3 regions of the Dickeya dadantii NCPPB 898 genome follow, and region 3 is predicted to be linked to each of the others. Evidence: predicted binding sites of a transcription regulator. Region 3 holds the regulator's gene; each other region holds the start of a gene.
The links. Region 3 encodes sigma-54, which starts transcription at its own class of promoters, with help from an activator protein. Its sites were predicted from a motif close to GTTGGCACANNTTTCGCTNT; they were not measured.

Region 1 (4,086 bases), 890 kb from region 3:
AAACCGATTATCTACGATGTGGAGACATTGCGGGACGGCAACAGTTTTAGCGCCAGACGCGTCAGCGCCATTCAGAATGGTCGCTCGATTTTTTACATGACGGCCTCTTTTCAAACCCGGGAAAGCGGCTTTGAGCACCAGAGCAACATGCCGCAGGTGACGCCGCCCGACGATTTACCATCAGAGCAGGATATCGCCCGCAGTATGGAACATCTGATCCCGCCGGTTATGCGCCAGATTTTTACCAATGACCGGCCGATCGAGATTCGTCCGGTAAAATTCCACAACCCGTTAAAAGGCGAAGCGGCCCCGCCGATCAGGCAGGTATGGTGCCGGGCCAACGGCGCCATGCCAGATGACGAGCGAACCCATCAATATCTGCTCGGCTATACCTCCGATTGCCATTTTCTGCTCACCGCGCTGCAACCGCATGGCGTGGGATTTCTGGAACGGGGTATGCAAGTCGCGACGATTGATCACGCTATGTGGTTCCACCGACCGTTCCGACTGGACGACTGGTTGCTTTACTCGGTCGAAAGCCCCTCGGCTTCCGGTGCCCGCGGGTTTGTTCGCGGCCAGTTCTATACCCGTGAAGGGGTGCTGGTGGCATCCAGCGTACAGGAAGGCGTCATCCGGCGTCACGGTCAGTAAACACGGTGTCAGACATAAAAAAACCACCTTTTTCAAGGTGGTTTTTTTGTTTGGTGCATGACGATAACCGTTATTATCGATTACCGAACAGGAATTACTGGTTGTACGCGTTTTCGCCGTGGCTGTTGACGTCCAGACCTTCACGCTCTTGTTCTTCCGGTACGCGCAGACCAACAGCAATATCCGCGACCTTGAAGGAGATGAACGCTGCGACGCCGGACCATACGATAGCGACGATCACACTGAACAGCTGTACCCATACCTGATGAGCCATGGTCACACCCTGCGCATAACCGGTCCCCCCCAGCGATGCGGCGGTGAACACGCCGGTCAGCAAACACCCTACGACGCCGCATACGCCGTGCACACCGAATACATCACACGGATCGTCGACGCGCAGCCATTTTTTCAGCACGGTCACGCCCCACAGACCAGCAAAGCCACCTGCAAAACCGATAACCATCGCGCCACCGATACCCACGGTGCCCGCGGCCGGCGTAATGGCAACCAGACCTGCGATACAGCCAGAACAGGCGCCCAGCAGAGACGGTTTGCCGCGAGTAATCCACTCGCCAACCACCCAGGCCAGAATCGCAGCAGCCGTCGCCACCACGGTGGTCAGGAACGCCAGACCCGCTACGTTGTTGGCGGCAGCGGCAGAACCGGCGTTGAAACCGAACCAGCCGATATACAGGATAGCCGTGCCCAAAAATACCATCGGCAGGTTATGCGGCTTGAAAGCCTCTTTGCCGAAACCGACACGTTTGCCTAACAACAACGCGCCAACCAGACCCGCCACAGCGGCGTTGATGTGTACTACGGTACCGCCGGCGAAGTCCAGCGCCCCGTCCGCCGCCAGATAACCGCCGCCCCATACCATGTGGGTCATCGGCAGATAAGACAAGGTGAACCACAATCCGGAGAAGATCAGCACAGCGGAGAAACGAATACGCTCGCCCAGCGCGCCAATCACCAGCCCCACGGTAATGCAGGCAAAGGACGCCTGATAAGCCACATGGATAAACTGGTAGAAAGTACCGCTGACAGAGTTGATATCAATACCATTCAGCATGAAATTGGTCAGGCCGCCGAAGAACGGGCTGCCCGTGCTGAATGCCACGCTGTAGCCATAAATCACCCACAGAATGCAAACCAGCGCAAAAGCCACCATAATCTGAGTCAGCATGGACAGCACGTTTTTGCTACGAATCAGGCCGCCGTAAAACAGCGCCAATCCTGGAATCGTCATGAACAGCACCAACGCGGTACAAATCATCATGAACGCATTGTCCGCTTTGTCCGCCACAGGCGCCGGCGTATCCGCCATGGCCCATGCCGGAAGCATGGCAGCCGCCCCTAAACCTAATGACAAGGAAAGTTTCTTCATTTTTTCTTCATCCCTATTTAATAAGGCTAAATCAGGTAATTGTTATAGTGCGGCTTCGTCAGTTTCGCCGGTGCGGATACGGATGACACGCTGCAGTTCCGCGACAAAGATTTTGCCGTCGCCAATCTTACCGGTGTAGGCGGCTTTGCTGATGACATCGATAACTTCATCCAACTGGTCGTCGGCAATCGCAATATCGATTTTCACCTTTGGCAAAAAGTTAACGCTGTACTCCGCGCCACGATACAGTTCCGCATGCCCTTTCTGACGCCCAAACCCTTTCACCTCAGTGACGGTGAGCCCCTGGATGCCCACAGAAGACAATGCTTCACGTACGTCTTCCAGCTTGAACGGTTTAATTACCACAGTAACCAGTTTCATCCTCATCCCCCTAACCATGTAAGTTCAGGCCCGCGCCCGTCACTCTCAAATATGTCCACGCATCACTTAAAGCAAATCGTGTGCCATAAATGTTGAACCGAAGCAAAAGCGATAAAACGCGACCCGTTAGGGACAGAACGGAAGATGACTGTATGAAGTATGGACAATGAACAGGAAAAACAGGAGCGCGCGACGCACAAAAATAGTGCGTCGCGCTTGGTTTCAGTGCAGCGCACTGCACAACAAGGCGGGCTCTGCCAAATTATGGTGCGAAACGCTGCACTGCGTTGGTTGTCATGGTGCCTGAGATATCAGTTCGGAAGAATCGTGCGGTTGCGAAAAGGCTAACTCTCTGCTCGCCTGCTGCAACTGGTACATCTGGTAATAGCGCCCTTCTCTGGTCAGCAACTGTTCGTGTGTTCCCTGCTCCACCGTTTTACCGTGGTGCAGCACCAGAATGTTGTCCGCCTCGACAATGGTTGACAGACGATGCGCGATCACCACGAGCGTGGTATGGGAACGTACCAGCCGCAACGCTCGCTGGATAGCCTGCTCGGTGCCGGAATCGATATTGGCGGTCGCCTCATCCAGAATCAGAATTCTGGGGGCCGCTACCAGCACTCTGGCCAGCGCCAGCAGCTGTTTTTGCCCAACCGACAGGTTGTTGCCCTGCTCGCCGATACGGCTATGAAGGCCTTCCGGCATGGCTCGCACCAGCGGCGCCAGTTGCACCGCTTCCAGCACCTGCCAGACGTTTTCCTCACTGATGTCGCGCCCCAGCGTGACATTGGCGTACATGGAATCAGCCAGCACCACCGGGTCCTGTTGCACCATTGCCACATGCTGACGCAGCACCTGATGCGACAACGTCGACAACGGACGGTCATCCAGACGGATTTCCCCGCTATCCGGCACGTAATACCCCATCAACAGACTTGCCAGCGTACTCTTACCGCTTCCGGTATGCCCAACCAACGCGACAAATCCTCGATCCGGCACATGCAACTCAATGTCATGCAGTACTGGCTTGCCTTTATGATAGGAAAACGTCACCTGACTGATATCGATACGCCCGCTCTCCAGCGCACGTACATCGTCGCCATAACGCTGGCGGGCGCCGTCCATCAGCTCAAAAATACGCTCTCCCGCTACGACAGCCTGCTGTAACATCGACTGCTGGGTGGTCAGTTCGATCAGCGGCTCATTCAGGCGGCCCAGATAGTTGATAAAAGCATACAATACCCCGACCCCAACAGAACCGACCGAACTGAAACCAAACTGCAGCAACAGACCGCACATCACCAGTGCCGAAAACAGGCTCAACAGCGGACGCAGCAGGAAGCCATCCAGCCGCAGCGTCTGCATGCGCGTATCATAATGCGACCAACTGGCCTCACTCAGCTTTTTGCCAAATCGTCTCTGCTGACGGAACTGTTGGATGACGCTCATGCCGCTGATGGATTCGTTGAAACCATCGTTGATTTCCGCCAGGTAGCTACGCATCCGCCGGACAATCGGCGTGCTGTAGCGCTGATAAATTACCATGACAATCGCGACCGCCGGGAAAATGGTCAACGCCACCAGCGCCATACGCCAGTCCAGGGTGAACATGGCTATCAGCATCGCCCCGATCAGCGCGGCGCTGCGCAGCACGCTGCCTACCACCA
Region 2 (4,086 bases), 290 kb from region 3:
GGTGCGGATGGTGATGGTGCCGCCTTCTTCCCCCAGCGCCTGCATGGCATTGCGGGTAATGTTCAGCAGTACCTGTTCTATCTGATCCGGGTCGTGCATCAGTTCCGGCAGGCTGGGGTCGTAGTCACGCACCAGCGTCACGTTGTCCGCTTTTTCCATCGACACCAGCTGGAATACCCGTTCGGCCACCTGGTGAATGCTTTGCGTGACGTGCAGGCCGGGCTGTTGCGGGCCGAGCAGACGGTCAACCAGATTACGCAAGCGATCGGCCTGTTCGATAATCACCTTGGTGTATTCCATCAGCGCCGGGTCCGGCAGCGCTTTGGACAGTAGCTGCGCCGCGCCGCGCAGGCCGCCGAGCGGGTTCTTGATTTCATGCGCCAGACCGCGCACCAGGTCGCGAGCGGCCTGCTGTTGCGCGTGTTGCAGTTGTTCCTGGCTGAGACGGCGTTGGTTATCCATCGGCGCCATTTCCAGCAGGATAAAGTCGTGCTGAATGCGCTGTGCCGTCAGCGACATGATATGCGCCCGGCCATCCACCACGAGGGTGACTTCGTTATCGGTAAAGCCTTGCCCCGAGTCGAGACTTTCCCGCATCAAGTCGAGATTCAACGAAAAGTAACCGAGCAACTCCGGCAGTGGCGTTCCAGACAGTTTGCGTGAGCTTTGGGCCAGAAGTTGTTGCGCCGCCGGGTTGGAGTAGTGGATAGCCAGATCTTTATCCAGCAATAAGATGCTGTTTATTAAAGAATTGAGGATCTGCCCAGCATCGGGCAGCGTGCCTGTTGCCATAACGCAGACTCCCGCACCATTTTAGTGCACACTATTCTGGATTGTAGTTTAAGTAGCAACTGTAAGATGTCTTGTGGAGAAAAAAGCCCATCCGAAGATGGGCTGAAAAGTTTCCACGGCAACAAAAATAAACATAAACAGAAAACGGTTATCGGACGGCAATGTGAACATCATTTTCTTCGTCCTGCCGTCCAAGCGCGGGAATTACACGCTGTAGTACAGTTCGAACTCAACCGGATGCGGCGTCATGCGAACACGGTCGTTTTCAGCGATACGCAGTTCGATGTAAGCATCGATCGCGTCGTCGGTGAATACGCCGCCACGGGTCAGGAACTCGCGGTCTGCATTCAGGGCGTTCAGCGCTTCTTCCAGAGAGCCGGCTACGGTCGGGATCTCTTTCGCTTCTTCCGGCGGCAGATCGTACAGGTTCTTGTCCATGGCATCGCCCGGGTGAATCTTGTTGATGATGCCGTCCAGACCGGCCATCAGCAGTGCGGCGAAGCACAGGTACGGGTTGGCGGCCGGGTCCGGGAAGCGCACTTCGATACGGCGAGCTTTCGGGCTGGATACCACCGGAATACGGATAGAAGCAGAACGGTTACGAGCGGAGTAAGCCAGCATAACCGGCGCTTCGTAACCCGGAACCAGACGCTTGTAGGAGTTGGTGGTCGGGTTGGACAGCGCGTTGATGGCTTTAGCGTGTTTGATCACACCGCCGATGTAGTACAGCGCAGTTTCGGACAGGCCGCCGTATTTGTCGCCGGAGAACAGGTTAGTACCGTCTTTAGCCAGAGACATGTGGCAGTGCATACCGGAACCGTTATCACCGAACATCGGTTTCGGCATGAAGGTTGCGGTTTTGCCGAAGGCGTGCGCCACGTTGTGCACGACATATTTGTAGATCTGGATTTCGTCGGCTTTCTTGGTCATGGTGTTGAAGCGGGTAGCCACTTCGTTCTGACCAGCGGTCGCTACTTCGTGGTGATGCGCTTCAACGACCAGGCCCATCTGCTCCATGGTCAGACACATGGCGGAACGCAGGTCCTGCGCAGAATCTACCGGCGGAACCGGGAAGTAACCGCCTTTCACAGCCGGACGGTGGCCTTTGTTGCCGTCTTCGTATTTGGTGCTGGAGTTCCAGGCGCCTTCGATGTCGTCGATAGCAACGTGGGAACCGGAGATGCTGCTGCCGAAACGCACGTCATCGAACAGGAAGAATTCCGGCTCAGGCCCGAACAGCACGGTATCGGCGATGCCGGAAGAGCGCAGGAAGTCTTCAGCGCGTTTGGCGATGGAGCGCGGGTCGCGGTCATAGCCCTGCATGGTGCCCGGTTCCAGAATGTCACAACGGATGATCAGGGTCGATTCTTCGAAGAACGGATCCAGAACCGCAGTAGTTGCGTCCGGCATTAACACCATGTCGGATTCGTTGATGCCTTTCCAGCCGCCAATCGAGGAACCATCAAACATTTTGCCGTCTTCGAAGAAGTCAGCATTAACCTGGTGGGCCGGAATAGTGACGTGCTGTTCTTTACCTTTGGTGTCCGTGAAGCGAAGGTCAACAAACTTCACCTCATGTTCATTCAGCATCGTCAAAACGTGTTCTACTGACATACTTGGTTCTCCCGATTGTGTCATTTATCGTCGTGGAACGAATATCGTTGTGGAATAATGATGTTGTTACCGTACAAAGGTTATAGCTAAAACTGTGCCAACTTTTATGAATGGTTCTAACAGGCATTCCTGCTGGTTTTTTGTGTCCCCCTCTACTGCACCAAGATAGTTAACCGCACCACCATGGAGCACCATTTTGGTGTTGTTGCACCAAAATGGTGCTTTTGATTCGAGGGGTGCTGCTTTATTGCACCGTGAAAGGGAGCACAGACCCGGCATCAGCAGGTTGTTTGTGGAAGATGATTGTGATCTTGTTCAGTCGCTCGATTAATACGTGTACAATAGCGCGCTATTTCTAAAATGCCTGAGGCAAAGCTGTGATCGAAAATTTGCGTAACATCGCTATTATTGCGCACGTTGACCATGGAAAAACTACCCTGGTCGACAAGCTGCTGCAACAGTCCGGTACGTTGGGTGAGCGTAACGAAGCCACCGAACGTGTTATGGACTCCAATGACTTGGAAAAAGAGCGCGGAATTACCATCCTCGCCAAAAACACCGCCATCAACTGGAACGACTACCGCATCAATATCGTGGATACCCCGGGACACGCCGACTTCGGCGGCGAGGTAGAACGCGTGATGTCCATGGTGGACTCTGTACTGCTGCTGGTAGACGCGATGGACGGCCCAATGCCGCAGACGCGTTTCGTGACCCAGAAAGCTTTTGCCTATGGCCTGAAGCCGATCGTTGTCATCAACAAGGTTGACCGCCCTGGCGCGCGTCCTGACTGGGTGGTCGATCAGGTCTTCGACCTGTTCGTGAATCTGGGTGCCACCGATGAGCAGCTGGACTTCCCGATCGTTTATGCGTCCGCGCTGAACGGCATCGCCGGTCTGGATCATAACGATATGGCGGAAGACATGACTCCGCTGTTCGAAGCCATCGTGAAACACGTTGAAGCGCCGAATGTCGACCTCAACGGCCCGTTCCAGATGCAGATCTCCCAGTTGGATTACAACAACTACGTTGGCGTTATCGGCATCGGCCGTATCAAACGCGGCGTGGTGAAACCGAACCAGCAGGTCAGCATCATCGACAGCGAAGGCAAGGTACGTAACGGTAAAGTGAGCCAGGTACTGGGTCATCTGGGCCTGCAACGTATCGAAAGCACACTGGCTGAAGCTGGCGACATCATCGCCATCACCGGCCTGGGCGAGCTGAACATTTCCGACACTATCTGCGAAACGTCCTGCGTGGAAGCGTTGCCGGCGCTGTCGGTAGATGAGCCGACTGTGACCATGTATTTCTGCGTTAACACCTCGCCGTTCTGCGGCAAGGAAGGCAAATACGTCACGTCCCGTCAGATTCTGGATCGCCTGCGCAAAGAACTGGTGCACAACGTGGCGCTGCGTGTGGAAGAAACGGAAGACCCGGATGCGTTCCGCGTGTCCGGCCGTGGCGAACTGCATCTGTCTGTTCTGATCGAGAACATGCGTCGTGAAGGTTTCGAACTGGCGGTATCCCGCCCGAAAGTTATCTTCCGCACCATCGATGGCCGCCGTCAGGAGCCGTTCGAGCAGGTGACCGTGGATATCGAAGAGCAGCATCAGGGCTCGGTGATGGAAGCGCTGGGTCTGCGCAAAGGCGAAATGCGTGACATGATTCCGGACGGCAAAG
Region 3 (4,086 bases):
TTCCAGGTAGCTGCGGGTCTGATAGATGAAGTTGTGGACTTCGGTGTGCCGGTCAAGAAACGCGGCCACCGGTTTATCCAGACCCGTCATCGGACGCAGTTTCGGGTCCCAGTGGGGGTTAGGCAGGAAACGCACGTCAAACACGTAGTCCGCGTCAATCGGGATGCCGTGCTTGTAGCCGAATGACTCGAAGACCATGGTCAGCTCGCGCTCGCGTTTGCCCAGTAAGCGGGTGCGCAACATTTCTGCTAATTCATGCACCGACATTTCCGAGGTATCGATGATCAGATCGGCGCGCGAGCGCAGCGGCTCCAGCAAATCGTTTTCTTCATCGATAGCGCTTTCCAGCGACAGGTTTTTGCTGGAGAGCGGGTGCAGGCGACGGGTGTCGCTGTAACGCCGAATCAGCGTATTGCGATCGGCGTCCAGAAACAGCAGTTGGGGAGAAAAACTCTGGGGCAGGCGGGTCAGGGCATGTTCCAGCACTTCCGGCGTTTCCGGCAGGTTGCGCACGTCAATGCTGACCGCCGCGGAGATATTTCGTTCCGCCAGCGTGTGCGCCAGCTCGGGCAACAGCACCACCGGCAGGTTATCTACACAATAGAAACCCATGTCTTCCAGCGCGCGCAGGGCTACGGATTTCCCCGAACCTGAACGACCACTGACAATCATCAGCACCATCTGACGACTCCCCCCTGGCAGCGGGATGGTGAATGTCCACCGCCACAGTTAGCTAACTTCGTTTTCCCGGCAGGGCCGGCATCCTGTCAGGCTCGCGCCTGCTGTTACGCGTGTTGTGGAAAGCAGCCGAAACCGGCGCCCGCCAGCCGTCAGGGCTGGTCGGACAGATCCGCTTCCGTCATGATCTGATACAGCTCGTCATCGCTTTGAGCGGCGCGCAGCCGCTTACACACGGTTTTATCCGCCAGCCGTTTGGCGACGAGCGACAAAGTATGTAAGTGGGTTTTACATTGTTCAGTGGGAACCAGCAAGGCAAAAAGCAGATCGACCGGCTGGTTGTCGATGGCGTCAAAGGCGATCGGCTGTTCCAACTGGATAAAGACGCCGACCGCGCCCAGCGTATTCTCGTCTTCCAGCTTGCCGTGCGGAATGGCGATGCCATTGCCGATGCCGGTGCTGCCCATGCGTTCCCGGGTCAGAATCGCTTCAAACACCATCTGCGGCGGCAGGTTGAGCTGTCTGGCGGCCAGTTCACTGATGATTTCCAGTGCGCGCTTTTTGCTCTGACAGTGGACGGCGCTACGCGTGCACTCCTTACGGAGAACAGCGCTAAGTTGCATAACGGGCTCGTTGTTCATGATACGTTCACTTAACGACACTGTTGCCTTAGGTTACCGGCCCGCCATCACACAGTGGGCCGGTTGCTGTCCCTGCACCTGAAACGGCAAAAATCAGTGCTGTTTCAGTTTATCCTTATGTTTGTTTAACTGTCTTGCCAGCTTGTCGATCAAGAGATCGATGGCGGCATACATATCATCCGCTTCCGATGTGGCATGCAGCTCACCTCCGTTGACGTGGATGGTGGCATCCGCAATGTGCAGGATCTTTTCCACTTTCAGTACCACGTACACCTGATTGATACGATCAAAGTATTGCTCAAGTTTGGCGAATTTTAAGTTTACGAATTCACGCAGAGCATCGGTAATTTCGACGTGGTGTCCGGTAATGTTAAGCTGCATATCGTCTTCCTTCTCATGTAGGGGTCAAACCAGCTGTTTGCGTTGGTTTGACGGCGGGATAGATAAAGACTCTCGATACTTGGCGACAGTGCGGCGGGCCACAATGATTCCCTGTTCGGAAAGCAGTGAGGTCAGCTTGCTGTCGCTCAGCGGTTTAGCGGGGTTTTCCGCTGCAATGAGTTTCCTGACCAGCGCGCGGATAGCGGTGGATGATGCCTCGCCGCCGTTGTCGGTGTTGACGTGGCTGGAAAAGAAATACTTCAGCTCAAAAATACCGCGCGGACTGTGCAGAAATTTCTGGGTCGTTACGCGGGAAATGGTGGACTCGTGCATGTCCACGGCCTGGGCGATATCCGCCAGCACCATGGGTTTCATGAATTCTTCGCCGTGTTCGAAGAACGCCTGCTGTTGTTCCACAATGCAGCGGGTCACCTTCAGCAGAGTATCGTTACGGCTTTCCAGACTCTTGATGAGCCAGCGGGCTTCCTGCAAATGGCTGCGAATAAACTGGCCATCGCTGTCGTTGCGCGCGCTGCTGCCGAGTGCGGCGTACTGTTGGTTGATCTGCAAACGCGGCACGCTGTCGGTATTAAGCTCCACCGCCCAGTGGCCCTGAATTTTGCGCACCAGCACATCCGGAATGACATACTCGGATTCGCCGGTGTTGATCGACTGCCCCGGGCGCGGATCCAGCGACTGGATCAACGCCAGCGCTTCTTTCAGCACTTCTTCCTTAAGACGGCTGGTGCGGATCAGGGTACGGAAGTCATGGTTGGCGAGCAGGTCGAGGTATTCGCTGACGATGAGTCTGGCCTCGGCCAGACGGGGAATGCCATTGTCGAACTGCGATAGCTGCACCAGCAGGCATTCGCGCAGATCGCGGGCGGCCACGCCGACAGGGTCGAAGCGTTGTACGCGCTTGAGCACCGCTTCCACTTCTTCAAGCGTCACATCGTCGTTACCGATGCTGTCGCGGATATCGTCCAGCGACACGGTCAGGTAGCCGGTGTTGTCCACCGCGTCCACGATAGACGTGGCGATGGCGGAATCCGTGTCGGAAAACGGCGTCAGTTCCACCTGCCACATCAGGTAATCCTGCAGCGTCTGGGTGGTTTCGCCCTGATAGACCGGCAGCTCTTCGTCACGGTAGTCAGTGCTGGTGCCGGACGGCGTGCCGGCGGTGTAGATTTCATCCCAGGCGGCGTCGAGCGGCAGCTCGTCGGGCATATCCTTCTGCTCCAGCGCCTCGCGGGTATCCAGCGTTTCGCTGTCGCTGCTTTCCTGGGTTTCCACTTCGTCATGAATATCGGCCTGCTCCAGCAACGGGTTGCCTTCCAGCGCCAGTTGGATTTCCTGCTGGAGTTCAAGCGTGGACAACTGCAGCAGGCGGATGGCCTGCTGTAACTGCGGTGTCATAGCCAGTTGCTGGCTGAGCCTGAGTTGCAAACCTTGCTTCATAACGTGCGCTAACTTCCTTTTTGAATGATCAACCTAAAATGACGTTATCAGAGTCGGAAGCCTTCGCCCAGATAGACTCGTTTTACCTGCTCATTCGCCAGTATATCCATCGGTGAGCCGTGGGCAATAAGCTGGCCCTGACTAACGATATAAGCACGTTCACAGACATCGAGCGTTTCGCGAACGTTATGGTCGGTAATCAACACGCCTAATCCGCTATCGCGCAGATGCTCAATGATTTTCTTGATGTCGATGACCGAAATCGGGTCTACCCCTGCAAAGGGTTCGTCCAGCAGGATGAATTTGGGGTTGGCGGCCAGCGCCCGGGCGATTTCCACCCGGCGGCGTTCACCACCGGACAGCGATTGTCCCAAACTATCGCGCAGGTGAACAATATGAAACTCTTCCATTAGTTCGTGGGCGCGATCCTGCTGCTGTTCACGGGTCAGATCTTTTCTGATTTCCAGCACCGCCATCAGGTTGTCGTAGACGCTCAGACGCCGAAAAATCGAGGCTTCCTGCGGCAGGTAACCGATGCCGCGGCGGGCGCGATCGTGCAGCGGCAGCAGGCTGATGTCTTCATCGTCGATCACGATGCGGCCTTCGTCGCGCGGGACGATACCGACAACCATGTAGAAGGTGGTGGTTTTGCCGGCCCCGTTGGGCCCAAGCAGCCCGACGATTTCGCCCGAATTCACATTCAGGCTGACGTTCTCCACCACTTTGCGGCCTTTATACGCCTTGGCCAGATTTTCGGCGATTAGTGTTGCCATGGGTTAGCGCGTTACTCACTGTTGTTTGGTGGGCTTGCCGGTGTTGCCGCTGGGCTTGGCGCCGTTCTGGGTGCCTTTGTCCTGCAACTGCGTCGGGACCAGCACGGTGGTGACTCGCTTGCCTTTGTCGCTGAACGCTTCCATCTGCTGCTGCT

Region 1: a site for sigma-54 is predicted at 2,488-2,507, ahead of glnK (P-II family nitrogen regulator). Genes of this name have one in related genera too.
Region 2: a site for sigma-54 is predicted at 2,489-2,508, ahead of glnA (glutamate--ammonia ligase). Genes of this name have one in related genera too.

What each region holds. Positions count from the first base shown of each region.
Region 1 covers NZ_CM001976.1:1,199,625-1,203,710, reverse strand. The annotation lists gene tesB (acyl-CoA thioesterase II) at 1-651, shown strand, start outside; gene amtB (ammonium transporter AmtB) at 746-2,038, opposite strand; gene glnK (P-II family nitrogen regulator) at 2,081-2,419, opposite strand; gene DDA898_RS05855 (SmdB family multidrug efflux ABC transporter permease/ATP-binding protein) at 2,714-4,086, opposite strand, start outside.
Region 2 covers NZ_CM001976.1:25,543-29,628, forward strand. The annotation lists gene glnL (nitrogen regulation protein NR(II)) at 1-792, opposite strand, end outside; gene glnA (glutamate--ammonia ligase) at 997-2,406, opposite strand; gene typA (ribosome-dependent GTPase TypA) at 2,784-4,086, shown strand, end outside.
Region 3 covers NZ_CM001976.1:312,675-316,760, forward strand. The annotation lists gene rapZ (RNase adapter RapZ) at 1-681, opposite strand, end outside; gene ptsN (PTS IIA-like nitrogen regulatory protein PtsN) at 831-1,319, opposite strand; gene hpf (ribosome hibernation promoting factor) at 1,413-1,700, opposite strand; gene rpoN (RNA polymerase factor sigma-54) at 1,725-3,158, opposite strand; gene lptB (LPS export ABC transporter ATP-binding protein) at 3,206-3,931, opposite strand; gene lptA (lipopolysaccharide ABC transporter substrate-binding protein LptA) at 3,947-4,086, opposite strand, start outside.